Azoarcus sp. CIB: one gene and its partner. The protein of the gene in region 2 interacts with the protein of the main gene of each other region in a pairwise test. Links are inferred from orthologs where the notes say so. Each region holds a gene or a part of one and is shown on either strand. Other genes may lie near its edges. The genes, in order: rho and nusG.

Region 1 (6,392 bases), 1.1 Mb from region 2 along the record:
GGAAGCAGTCCACGGGGCACACATCCACACAGTCCGTGTACTTGCAGCGGATGCAGGCTTCTGTCACTACGTAGGCCATCGTCGTTAACTCCAGTTGGTCAAGTCGGCACGTACCGCCCGCGCGCGTCGGCTTCTTCGACAATATAGCCGAGACCCTCGCCGTTTTGACACAAGGACGGGCAAACCCCGATCGCACAGGCAGCGAAAAAGGGCGAAACGCTTGACGTGCGTGGCAGCTTGGCATAACTTTTCGGGACACTCCGAAGTGGCAGCCCTCTCCTGCCATTGTCCGCCAGGGCCGTACCGGCCCGACTCCCAATCCGAATGACAGCAAGACCTTGATGCGAGGAATCATGAGCGAGCATATCCATTACGTCACCGACGGCAACTTCGAGGCCGAGGTGCTTCAGGCACAAACCCCGGTGCTGGTCGATTACTGGGCCGAATGGTGCGGTCCGTGCAAGATGATCGCCCCGATCCTCGACGACATTGCCAAAGAATATGCAGGCAAGCTCAAGGTCGCCAAACTCAATATCGACGAGAACCAGGAAACGCCGGCAAAATTCGGCATCCGGGGCATCCCGACGCTGATGCTCTTCAAGGGCGGCAATGTCGAAGCGACCAAGGTTGGAGCTCTTTCGAAGTCACAACTGACGGCTTTCATTGACAGCAATCTCTGACCGGGGCTAAAGTCCCGGGCTGCTTGCGCGGCGCCACCGCTCCCGAAGCCGGCCTTCCGGCGCCGCAGCAAGACCTTTCCGCAGCACCCTCCCCTCCATTGGTTTCATCCACCTGCGCCCCGTCGCGCCCTCTCGCCATGCAATTATCGGAGCTCAAGTCTCTCCACGTCAGCCAGCTGCTGGAAATGGCCATCGAAAACGAAATCGATGGCGCCAACCGCTTGCGCAAGCAGGAACTGGTCTTCGCCCTGCTCAAGAACCGCGCAAAAAAAGGCGAGCCGATCTATGGTGATGGCGCACTCGAAGTCCTGCCCGATGGATTCGGTTTCCTGCGCTCACCCGACATCTCGTACCTGGCGGGGACTGACGACATCTACGTGTCACCGTCACAGATCCGCCGCTTCAACCTGCACACGGGTGACACCATCGAGGGCGAGATCCGTACCCCGAAGGATGGCGAGCGCTATTTCGCCTTGGTGAAACTCGACAAGATCAACGGCCAGGCCCCCGAAGCCTGCAAACACAAGATCCTGTTCGAGAACCTCACCCCTCTGCACCCGAACGAGTGCCTCAAGCTCGAGCGTGACATCCGTGGCGAGGAGAACATCACCAGCCGCATCATCGACATGATCGCGCCGATCGGCAAGGGGCAGCGCGGTCTGCTGGTAGCGCCGCCGAAAAGCGGCAAGACCGTGATGCTGCAGCACATTGCCCACGCCATCGCGGCCAACCACCCGGACGTCGCCCTCATTGTCCTTCTGATCGACGAGCGTCCTGAAGAAGTCACCGAAATGCAGCGCTCGGTCAAGGGCGAAGTGGTGGCATCCACCTTCGACGAACCCGCTTCGCGCCATGTGCAGGTCGCCGAGATGGTCATTGAAAAGGCCAAGCGGCTCACCGAACACAAGAAGGATGTCGTAATCCTGCTCGATTCGCTCACGCGCCTCGCGCGGGCCTACAACACCGTGGTGCCGGCCTCCGGCAAGGTGCTGACCGGCGGTGTCGACGCCAACGCCCTGCAGAAGCCCAAGCGCTTCTTCGGCGCAGCGCGGAATATCGAGGAAGGTGGCTCACTGACCATCATCGCGACAGCACTGATCGACACCGGAAGCCGGATGGACGAGGTGATCTATGAGGAATTCAAGGGCACCGGCAACATGGAATTGCATCTCGATCGCCGCATGGCCGAGAAGCGCGTGTATCCGGCCATCAACGTCAACCGCTCCGGGACCCGCCGCGAGGAGCTGCTCATGAAGGCGGACGTGCTGCAGAAAGTTTGGGTATTGCGCAAGCTGCTGTACGGCATGGATGACATCGATGCGATGGAATTCCTGATGGACAAGGTCAAGGCGACCAAAAGCAACGCGGAGTTCTTCGACGCGATGCGCCGCGGCTGATCCGGACGGCCAGCATGAAAAAAAACGCCACCTTATCGGTGGCGTTTTTGTTTTCCCGACCGCGGCGCAAGGCCACGAGGGGCGCAACGCGTTTACTTGTAGTCGTAGAAGCCCTTGCCGGACTTGCGGCCGAGATAGCCGGCCTCGACCATCTCGACGAGCAGCGGCGCAGGGCGGTACTTCGAGTCTTTGAATCCTTCGAACAGGACCTGCATCACCGCCAGCTCCACGTCGAGCCCGATCATGTCGGCCAGGGCCAGCGGCCCGATCGGGTGATTGCATCCGAGCTTCATCGCCTCGTCGATCTCCGCAGCCGTGGCAAGACCTTCACCCAGCACAAAGATCGCCTCGTTGATCATCGGGCACAGCAGGCGATTGACGACGAACCCCGGGCTGTTGCGCACTTTGACGGGGGTCTTGCCGATCGCCTTCGCTACCGTCTCGACAGCCGCATAGGTCGTGTCGGACGTCTGCAGGCCGCGAATCAGTTCGACCAGCGCCATCATGGGCACCGGATTGAAGAAATGCATGCCGATGACCTTGTCGGCGCGCTTGGTCGAGGCAGCGAGCTTGGTGATGGGGATCGACGAGGTATTCGACGCCAGCACCGCATCGGCTTTCACCGCCGCATCGAGCTGCGCAAAGATCTTCAGCTTCAGCTCGAGATTTTCGGTCGCAGCCTCGATCACCAGATCGCAATCCGCAAGCGCCCCGACGTCGCTGGCCGTCGCGATACGCGCAAGGGCTTCCGCTTTCTGCACCTCGGTCATCTTCTCCTTCTTGATCAGACGATCGAGGCTCGCGGCCAGCGTGGCCAGACCGCGTTGCACGGCTGCCTCGGCGACATCCATCATCACCACCTCGAACCCGGCTACCGCAAATGCCTGCGTGATGCCATTACCCATCGTGCCGGCGCCTACGACGCCGATCTTCTTTAGACTCATCGATCCCGCTCCCTTGGTAAGTAACACTCCGGTCCATCGCGGCCGGCACCATACTGATGCGTATGGGACTATAGCGTAATGTCGGGGTGCGGGCCAGCAGGGTCTGTCCGCGGCCGCGCCCCGGCTACGCAAGGATGCACCCCTTGCGACGGTCCGGCTTCGGAAAATGGATGGAGGGACAAAAAAAATGGGAGCCCGTAGGCTCCCATTTCATTTGTTGGCGGAGTGGACGGGGCTCGAACCCGCGACCCCCGGCGTGACAGGCCGGTATTCTAACCAACTGAACTACCACTCCGCGCTGACCAGTTGCCGACTTTACTTGCCGACTGCAATTCGTCTGCTCGACGCCTTGCTTGATCTGGCGTCCCCACGGGGATTCGAACCCCGGTTATCGCCGTGAAAGGGCGGTGTCCTAGGCCTCTAGACGATGGGGACAACGTCTTGTTGCTTCGTTGGTGGAGGTAAGCGGGATCGAACCGCTGACCTCTTGCATGCCATGCAAGCGCTCTCCCAGCTGAGCTATACCCCCAACAGAGCTGCGCATTCTAGCTTCTGGCGCTACCAACCGCAAGCACTTTACTACGGTTACTTATACTGCAAGCAGACTATCGTCTGCAGTGTTGTTGGCGGAGTGGACGGGGCTCGAACCCGCGACCCCCGGCGTGACAGGCCGGTATTCTAACCAACTGAACTACCACTCCGCGCTGAGCTTTTGCCCGGCCTTACCGACCGGCTTGCGAGCCGCCATTATAACTCAACGCCTCGCTTTATCTGGCGTCCCCACGGGGATTCGAACCCCGGTTATCGCCGTGAAAGGGCGGTGTCCTAGGCCTCTAGACGATGGGGACTTCAATACTTTCGACTGGTGGAGGTAAGCGGGATCGAACCGCTGACCTCTTGCATGCCATGCAAGCGCTCTCCCAGCTGAGCTATACCCCCGACGGCGAAAGAGCGCGCATTATAGGGTGCCACCCGCAGGCTGTAAACCCCGAACTTATACTTTTTCGGAGTATCAGACGACCTTCCCCGGATTCATCAGTGCGTGCGGGTCGAGAGCCCGTTTCACCGCCCGCATCAGGTCGAGTTCGACATCGGACTTGTAATGGGCGTTCTCGTCGCGCTTCAGCTGACCAATGCCATGCTCGGCCGAAATCGACCCATTCAGTGCGACGACCAGGTCATGAACGATGCGATTGACCTCGCCGGTCCGGGCCACGAACGCGGCGTTGTCGACGGCAACCGGCCTGGAAAGGTTGTAGTGCAGATTCCCGTCGCCGATGTGGCCAAACGTGACGATGCGCAGATCGGGCCATATCGCCGTCAGCGCCGCCCGAGCCCGCTGCAGGAATTCGTGGATGCTGCTGACAGGCACGGAGATATCGTGCTTGATGCTGATCCCCTCGATCTTCTGCGCCTCGGAAATGTTCTCGCGCAAGGCCCACAACGCACGGGCCTGAGTGAGACTGGAAGCGATTGCACCATCGACGACCAGACCGCTTTCGATCGCCCCGTCGATCACGCGCACGAGCATGTCATCCACAGCAAAGCCATCGAGTACGTCCGCAAGTTCGACTAGAACGTGCCAGTCGCGAGCACCGGCAAGCGGTGCGCGCGTCCCGGGAATGTGGCGCAGCACGAGTTCGAGAGCAGAGCGACCGACGAGCTCAAAGGCATTGACACGATCCCCGCAACGATCGCGCAGCAGGGCCAGCAGGGCGACCGCGGCCCGTGGATCGGGAACGACGACCCAGGCGGTTGCGGTTGCGCGCGGACGCGGAAACAGCTTGAGGGCCGCTGCAGTGACAATACCCAGAGTTCCCTCGGCGCCGATGAAAAGTTGCTTGAGATCGTAGCCGGTGTTGTCCTTGCGCAAGGCGCGCAGCCCGTCCCAGACGCGTCCGTCGGGTAGCACAACCTCGACACCGAGCACCAGCTCGCGCATATTCCCGTAACGCAAGACCTGCACGCCGCCGGCATTCGTCGAGATGTTGCCGCCGACGAGGCAGCTTCCCTCCGACGCTAATGACAGCGGGAACAGCCTGCTGGCCGCGTCGGCGGCTTGCTGGACGGCCGCAAGCGTACACCCCGCTTCTGCGACGAGCGCATTGTTCGCTGCGTCGACCGTCCGGATGCGGTTCATGCGTGCCATGCTGATCACGACCGAGCCACCGTCGGCGAGCGGCGTCGCTCCGCCACACAGCCCCGTATTGCCCCCCTGCGGCACCATGGGAACATCTGCGGACGCACAGATGCGCACGACGTCAGCAGCTTCTCGCGTGTTACCGGGCTTCACGACGGCAATCGCCCGGCCCGTGTAGCGCCCGCGCCAGTCCGTCAGATAAGGAGCCATGGCTACGACATCGTTAATCACATGCAGCGCTCCGACCGCGCCGGCCAGCGCAGCGACCACATCGTTCATGACGCACGTCCCGTGACCGTACGCCCAAGCACGTAGCGCAGAGCCGGCAACATACCGGTGACCGCTGCCTCGCCTTCCGCGATCGCCTCTCGTGCACGGTGGAAGTCCATCGTGCCGATGTGCGCGAGCCGTGGAGAAATCTGCACCTCGGCAGGTTCGCCCGCCAGGCGGCTGCGTGCGATGCGCACCTGCATGATGTTGATGCTGGACGTAAGCACGGTCATCAGGGACGGGAGGGATACATCGGCACCGGCCGCTTGGGCACCACGTACATTGCCGTTTCCGTTCGTCGGGAGGCCGAGACGCGCGAAGAGCCGCTCCGTCCAGCCCTCGGAGGTCTCTTCGACCTGCTCCACCGGGGTGGCGCGCCACGCCTTGCCGATCATGTCAGAACCCAGATCGACCGCAATCACGACGTCGGCCCCCATCGCACGACACAACGACACGGGCACAGGATTCACGAGCCCACCATCGACGAGAAGGCGGCCGTCGCGCACGATGGGCGTGAGCAGTCCGGGCAGCGCGATCGACGCCCGCACGGCCTGCGCGACGCTACCCTCGCGCAGCCATATCTCGCGCCCCGTTTCCAGCTCGGTCGCAACGCACGCGAACCTGCGATCGAGCTGCGAGAAATCGCGATCGACGAAGTTGCGCTCGAAAAACTGGATGAGTTTCTCACCCTTGATGAGGCCACCGCGCAGGCTCACGTCGAGCAGGGAGACGACGTCCTGCCACTTGAGCGCTTCGGCCCATTGGGTAAGCTTCTCGAGATCGCCGGACGCCATGGCGGCACCGACGAAGGCGCCGATGGAACAGCCGCAGATGATCTGCGGCTCGATCCCCTCGCGGGCAAGCACGCGCAGCACCCCAAGGTGCGCCCAGCCGCGTGCCGCGCCACTGCCGAGCGCCAATCCGATGACGGGGCCGGACTTGCCTGGATTCTGCGGCGTCG
Region 2 (6,234 bases):
CGCGATACTCGGCCACCGCGATGGTCTGAGCGTTGGCCACCCGTGCCGACACCTCTGCCACTACGGCTTTCTTGTCATCAAGATTGAGACCCACAGGCCTTTCCTCCTTTCAAGTCCACACGCGAACCACACTTCACGGCTCGCACCCACGGCGACCTGGATCAGGAGCGCGGCCGACGAATCGGCCAGAATCCTGTTCTGGGCACACCGTCTGCGCAGGCCATCCGAGGATGCTTAAGCAGTCGCCGGAGCGTCCACACCTGCGGTCTTTGACGATCCGCTCCGCACTTGCGCGCGAAGCGTCCCAAAGTTCGTTGTACAGCCCAATCAGGCTGCGTTGATGCTCGACGGCTCGACGCGCACGCCGGTACCCATGGTGCTCGACACGGCGACGCGGCGCAGGTAGACGCCCTTCGAGGCGGCCGGCTTGGCCTTCTGCAGCGCTTCGACGAGCGCGCCGAGGTTCTGCTGCAGCGCCTCGACGGAGAACGAAGCGCGGCCGATCGTGGCATGCACGATGCCCGCCTTGTCGGTGCGGTACTGGACTTGACCGGCCTTGGCGTTCTTGACGGCGGTGGTGACATCCATGGTCACGGTACCGACCTTCGGGTTCGGCATCAGGCCGCGCGGACCGAGGATCTGGCCCAGCTGACCGACGACACGCATGGCGTCCGGCGTGGCAATGCAGAGGTCGAAGTCGATGTTGCCAGCCTTGACCTGCTCGGCGAGATCGTCGAAACCGACGACGTCGGCGCCGGCGGCGCGGGCAGCTTCGGCCTTGTCGCCTTGGGCGAACACGGCAACGCGCACGCTCTTGCCGGTACCAGCCGGCAGCACGACGGAGCCGCGCACGACCTGATCGGACTTGCGTGCATCAACGCCGAGATTCACGGCGATATCGACCGATTCGTCGAACTTGGCGGTCGCGCACTCCTTCACCAGCGCGAGAGCCTCGGCGACGGTGTAGACGCGATTGGCGTCAACCTTGGCGCGCAGCGCCTGAACTCGTTTCGAAAGCTTCGCCATGATCAGAGCCCCTCCACCGTGATGCCCATGCTGCGCGCGGAACCGGCGATGGTACGCACGGCGGCGTCCATGTTCGCGGCGGTCAGGTCAGGCATCTTGGCCTTGGCGATTTCTTCGACCTGAGCACGCGTAATCGAACCGACCTTGTCGGTGTGCGGCTTGGCCGAACCCGACTTGATGCCGGCCGCCTTCTTGATGAGGACCGTCGCGGGCGGGGTCTTCATAATGAAGGTGAAGCTCTTGTCGGCAAACGCCGTGATCACCACAGGAATCGGCAGACCGGGCTCCATGCCCTGGGTCTTGGCGTTGAACGCCTTGCAGAATTCCATGATGTTCAGGCCACGCTGACCGAGCGCCGGGCCGATCGGGGGACTGGGGTTGGCCTTACCAGCTGGTACTTGCAGCTTGATATAGCCGATGATTTTCTTTGCCATCGCGGCTAGCTCCTATTATGAGTGCAAACGCGCCGGCATCGACCGGCGCTCCTCGCTTGTGCCCGCACGAGGCGGGCATGTCAGGGCCATGCGGCCCACCTGCTTCAGGTTTTTTCGACCTGACTGAAATCCAGCTCCACCGGGGTGGCACGACCGAAGATCGTGACCATCACACGCAGCTTGCTCTTGTCATAATTGACGTCTTCCACGGAACCGTGGAAGTCGGTAAACGGGCCTTCCTTGACGCGCACGACCTCGCCCGCCTCCCACAGCACCTTCGGGCGGGGCTTCTCGACGCCCTCCTGCATCTGCTGCATGATCTTCTCGACTTCCTTCTCGGAAATCGGGGTGGGCTTGTTGGCGGTACCGCCGACAAAACCGGTGACCTTGGGAGTGGACTTGACCAGATGCCAGCTCTCGTCGTTCATGTCCATCTCGACGAGGACGTAACCGGGGAAGAACTTCCGCTCGGAAATGCTCTTCTGGCCGCTCTTCATCTCGATGACTTCTTCAACGGGCACGAGGATCTGCCCGAAGGAATCCTGCATTCCCGCGCGCGCGATGCGCTCGACGAGCGCGCGTTGGACGGACTTCTCGAACCCCGAATAGGCATGCACCACGTACCAGCGCTTCGTCATGATCACTTCCAGCCCAAGATGAGGTCGTAGAGAACCCACTCGAGGCTCTTGTCGGTCAACCACAGAAAAACCGCCATCACCACGGCGAAGGCGAACACCATTCCGGTCGTCTGCATCGTTTCCTTGCGCGAAGGCCAGACCACCTTCTTCGCCTCGGTGATCGCCTCGCGCGCGAACTCGACGAAACGGCGCCCCGGCTCGGATTGCCACGCGACCGCCACGCCAGCCGCAACCCCGGCGAGCACGGACAGCACGCGCAAGACCAGCGCTTGCTCGGAAAGCTGGTAAAAGCCGACTACGCCGGCTGCAAGCAGGGCGAGAGCCAGCGCAAACTTGAACTTATCGGCCATCTAGATATTGAAAACCCGGAATTGAGTGGCAGGGGCAGAGGGAATCGAACCCCCAACCTTCGGTTTTGGAGACCGACGCTCTGCCAATTGAGCTATACCCCTGCAGCAGAGACTACAAGGCGCCCCGACTTGCGAGGCGCCTTCGATCAGGCAATTGCTTCGGTTTTCAGCCGCAATTACTCGATGATCTTGGCGACGACGCCGGCGCCAACGGTACGGCCGCCTTCGCGGATCGCAAAACGCAGACCTTCTTCCATGGCGATCGGAGCCAGCAGCTTCACCGTGATCGACACGTTGTCACCCGGCATGACCATCTCGGTGCCTTCCGGCAGCACGATCGAACCGGTCACGTCGGTGGTACGGAAGTAGAACTGCGGACGATAGTTGTTGAAGAACGGGGTGTGACGCCCACCCTCTTCCTTCGACAGCACGTACACTTCGCCCGTGAAGTGGGTGTGCGGCTTGATCGAGCCCGGCTTGCACAGGACCTGACCACGCTCGACGTCTTCGCGCTTGGTGCCGCGCAGCAGCACGCCGACGTTGTCGCCCGCCTGGCCCTGATCGAGCAGCTTGCGGAACATTTCGACGCCGGTGCAGATGGTCTTGACCGTGGGCTTGATGCCGACGATTTCGACTTCTTCACCAACCTTGACGATGCCACGCTCGACACGACCGGTGACCACGGTGCCACGACCGGAGATCGAGAACACGTCTTCGATCGGCAGCAGGAAGGGCTTGTCGATCGCGCGCTCGGGCGTCGGGATGTAGCTGTCCAGCGCTTCGGCCAGCTTCATGATGGCGCCTTCGCCCAGGTCGCCCTTGTCGCCTTCGATCGCCTTCAGCGCCGAACCCTTGATGATGGGAATGTCGTCGCCCGGGAAGTCGTACTTCGACAGCAGTTCGCGCACTTCCATCTCGACGAGCTCGAGCAGCTCTTCGTCGTCGACCATGTCGCACTTGTTCATGAAGACGATGATGTACGGGACACCGACCTGACGCGCCAGCAGGATGTGCTCGCGGGTCTGCGGCATCGGGCCGTCAGCGGCCGACACGACCAGGATCGCGCCATCCATCTGCGCCGCACCGGTGATCATGTTCTTGACGTAGTCGGCGTGCCCCGGGCAATCGACGTGAGCGTAGTGACGCGCAGCCGTCTCGTATTCGACGTGCGCGGTGTTGATCGTGATGCCGCGCGCCTTTTCTTCCGGCGCCGCGTCGATCTGGTCGTAGGCCTTCGCCTCGCCGCCGAACTTCGACGACAGAATCGTCGTGATCGCTGCCGTCAGGGTCGTCTTGCCATGGTCAACGTGGCCGATCGTCCCAACGTTTACGTGCGGTTTCGTCCGCTCAAACTTACCCTTAGCCATGCCAGTACCTCTTTGACAGATTCAGAAAACCGGACCGAACAGATCGACCACAACAACACGAAAAACCGTGGTGCCCATGACGTGGATTGAACACGTGGCCTCTCCCTTACCAAGGGAGTGCTCTACCACTGAGCTACATGGGCTCCGTAAAAACTTTAGCGCGCCAAGCCTGGAGCGGGTGAAGGGAATCGAACCCTCGTCATAAGCTTGGAAGGCTTCTGCTCTACCATTGAGCTACACCCGCATACAACGCAGACGAAACGCTTTACACCCTGACCGACCCAAACAGCGAGCCGATCTCAGAAACTTGGTGGAGGGGGAAGGATTCGAACCTTCGAAGGCAGTGCCGTCAGATTTACAGTCTGATCCCTTTGGCCACTCGGGAACCCCTCCAAACGGAAGACGCGCACTATAGGGGATCATTCTGCGCGTGTCAAACACTCTTCGAACATTTTTTGCAGGAGGGCTGAGTTTCCCTGCGTCGGCACGGGCGCCCATGCGGCGACGCATCGTGCCGCAGCAATGAAAAAGGGGGAAGATGGCGGACTTTCCTCCTGGAGTTGCGGCGATGACGGTCCCCACCCCCGGATTGCGCAAGACGCTTCCCGCCGCCTTTGTCGATGCGCTGCGCGCACGCTTCGGCGAACGTTTTTCGACGGCGGAGGCGGTGCGTGCGCATCACGGGCACGATGAATCACACTTCCCGGACATGCTGCCGGATGCAGTCGTGTGGCCGCACACGACCGGCGAGGTCGCGGAGATCGCACGCGCGTGCCACGCGCATCGCGTGCCCATCGTTCCTTTCGGGGTCGGCAGTTCGCTGGAGGGGCATGTGCTAGCGCTGCACGGCGGCGTGAGCGTGGACTTCTCCCAGATGAACAGGGTGCTCGCGGTCCACGGCGACGACATGGATGCGGTGATCCAGCCGGGCATGACGCGCAAGCAGCTCAATGCCGCACTGCACGGCACCGGGCTGTTTTTTCCGGTCGATCCCGGCGCCGATGCGAGCCTCGGGGGGATGGCTTCGACGCGCGCCTCGGGGACGAATGCGGTGCGCTACGGGACGATGCGCGACAACGTGATGGCGCTGGAGGTGGTGCTCGCGGACGGGCGCGTGATCCGCACCGGCGGACGGGCGCGCAAATCCTCGGCGGGTTACGACCTCACCGCGCTGATAGTCGGCTCGGAAGGCACGCTGGGGCTGATCACGGAACTGACGGTGCGGCTGCACCCGCTGCCGGAGGCGGTGTCCGCAGCGGTGTGCGCCTTCCCGGACGTCGATGACGCGGTGCGCACGGTGATCCAGACGATCCAGCTCGGCGTGCCGGTGGCGCGCATCGAGCTACTGGACACACTGACCGTGCAGGCGATCAACCGTTACAGCAAGACGAGCCTGCGCGAGGCGCCGATGCTGTTCTTCGAGTTCCACGGTTCGGCGGCGGGCGTCGAGGAGCAGGCGCAGACCGTGCAGGAGATCGCGCGCGAGAACGGTGGCCAGGATTTCGAATGGGCAACGCGCCCGGAGGACCGCAGCCGACTGTGGGCGGCGCGCCATGACGTGTATTTCGCGTCGATCAACCTGCGCCCGGGCTGCCGCGGCGTTACCACCGACGTGTGCGTGCCGATTTCGCGGCTCGCGGATTGCATCGCCGGGGCGCGCGAGGACATCGCGGCGAGCGGGTTCATCGCACCCATCGTCGGCCACGTCGGCGACGGCAACTTCCATACGGTGATCCTGGTCGATCCGGAAAGCCCCGACGAGATCGCACGCGCCGAAGCGCTCAACCGCAGGATCGTCGAGCGGGCGCTCGCAATGGACGGGACCTGCACGGGGGAACACGGGATCGGCTTCGGCAAGCAGGATTTCCTCGTCGCCGAACACGGGGATACCGCGGTGGACGCGATGCGTGCGCTGAAGCTGTCGCTGGATCCGCACAACCTGATGAATCCGGGCAAGGTCGTCCCCGCGGGCTGAACGCTCGCCCCATTGCCACGCCCGACGCGAGGGGATAGGCTGGCTCGGGTCGCGGCGACTTGTCCGCGCGGTGGTCCGGAAACGCAGTTCTTGCGCAGGGAGTCGCCATGGCCGAAGCCGATCCGAACAGTCGTTCATCGACAGCGAGGAACGTCAGCCTCGAGGACAAGTACACGCAGGCGGCGGGACGCGTGTACCTCACGGGGTACCAGGCGCTGGTGCGCCTGCTGATGATCCAGAAGGAGCGCGACCGGGCGGCGGGGCTGAATACCGCCGGCTTCGTGTCGGGCTACCGCGGCTCCCCGCTGGGCGGGCTCGACCAGACGCTGTGGAAGGCGCAGACGCATCTTTTCAGCCACGACATCGTGTTCCAGCCGGGCGTGAACGAGGATCTCGCGGCCACCGCGGTGTGGGGCACGCAGCAGGTCAATCTGTCGCCGCAGG

Evidence for each region.
Region 1: the proteins of nusG (region 2) and rho interact in binary tests that used the Escherichia coli proteins (3 or more experiments, as listed by UniProt). The link is inferred for Azoarcus sp. CIB from one-to-one orthologs.

What each region holds. Positions count from the first base shown.
Region 1 is NZ_CP011072.1:3,423,664-3,430,055, forward strand. Bases 1-2,947 are described here. They hold rho (transcription termination factor Rho), read left to right. Parts: upstream 1-817; coding sequence 818-2,077; downstream 2,078-2,947. Other genes in these bases: fdxA (ferredoxin FdxA), read right to left, coding at 1-79; trxA (thioredoxin TrxA), read left to right, coding at 354-680; AzCIB_RS15170 (3-hydroxybutyryl-CoA dehydrogenase), read right to left, coding at 2,170-2,947. Also shown: more of AzCIB_RS15170, read right to left, coding at 2,948-3,021; AzCIB_RS15205 (FAD-binding oxidoreductase), read right to left, coding at 4,034-5,440; patatin-like phospholipase RssA, read right to left, coding at 5,437-6,392. UniProt on the Escherichia coli protein: Facilitates transcription termination by a mechanism that involves Rho binding to the nascent RNA, activation of Rho's RNA-dependent ATPase activity, and release of the mRNA from the DNA template.
Region 2 is NZ_CP011072.1:4,504,511-4,510,744, forward strand. The notes cover bases 332-3,120. They hold nusG (transcription termination/antitermination protein NusG), read right to left. Parts: upstream 2,099-3,120; coding sequence 1,565-2,098; downstream 332-1,564. Other genes in these bases: rplA (50S ribosomal protein L1), read right to left, coding at 332-1,026; rplK (50S ribosomal protein L11), read right to left, coding at 1,029-1,460; secE (preprotein translocase subunit SecE), read right to left, coding at 2,101-2,448; tuf (elongation factor Tu), read right to left, coding at 2,625-3,120. Also shown: rplJ (50S ribosomal protein L10), read right to left, coding at 1-94; more of rplA, read right to left, coding at 328-331; more of tuf, read right to left, coding at 3,121-3,815; AzCIB_RS20265 (FAD-binding oxidoreductase), read left to right, coding at 4,384-5,790; AzCIB_RS20270 (indolepyruvate ferredoxin oxidoreductase family protein), read left to right, coding at 5,898-6,234. UniProt on the Escherichia coli protein: Part of the processive rRNA transcription and antitermination complex (rrnTAC). The complex forms an RNA-chaperone ring around the RNA exit tunnel of RNA polymerase (RNAP).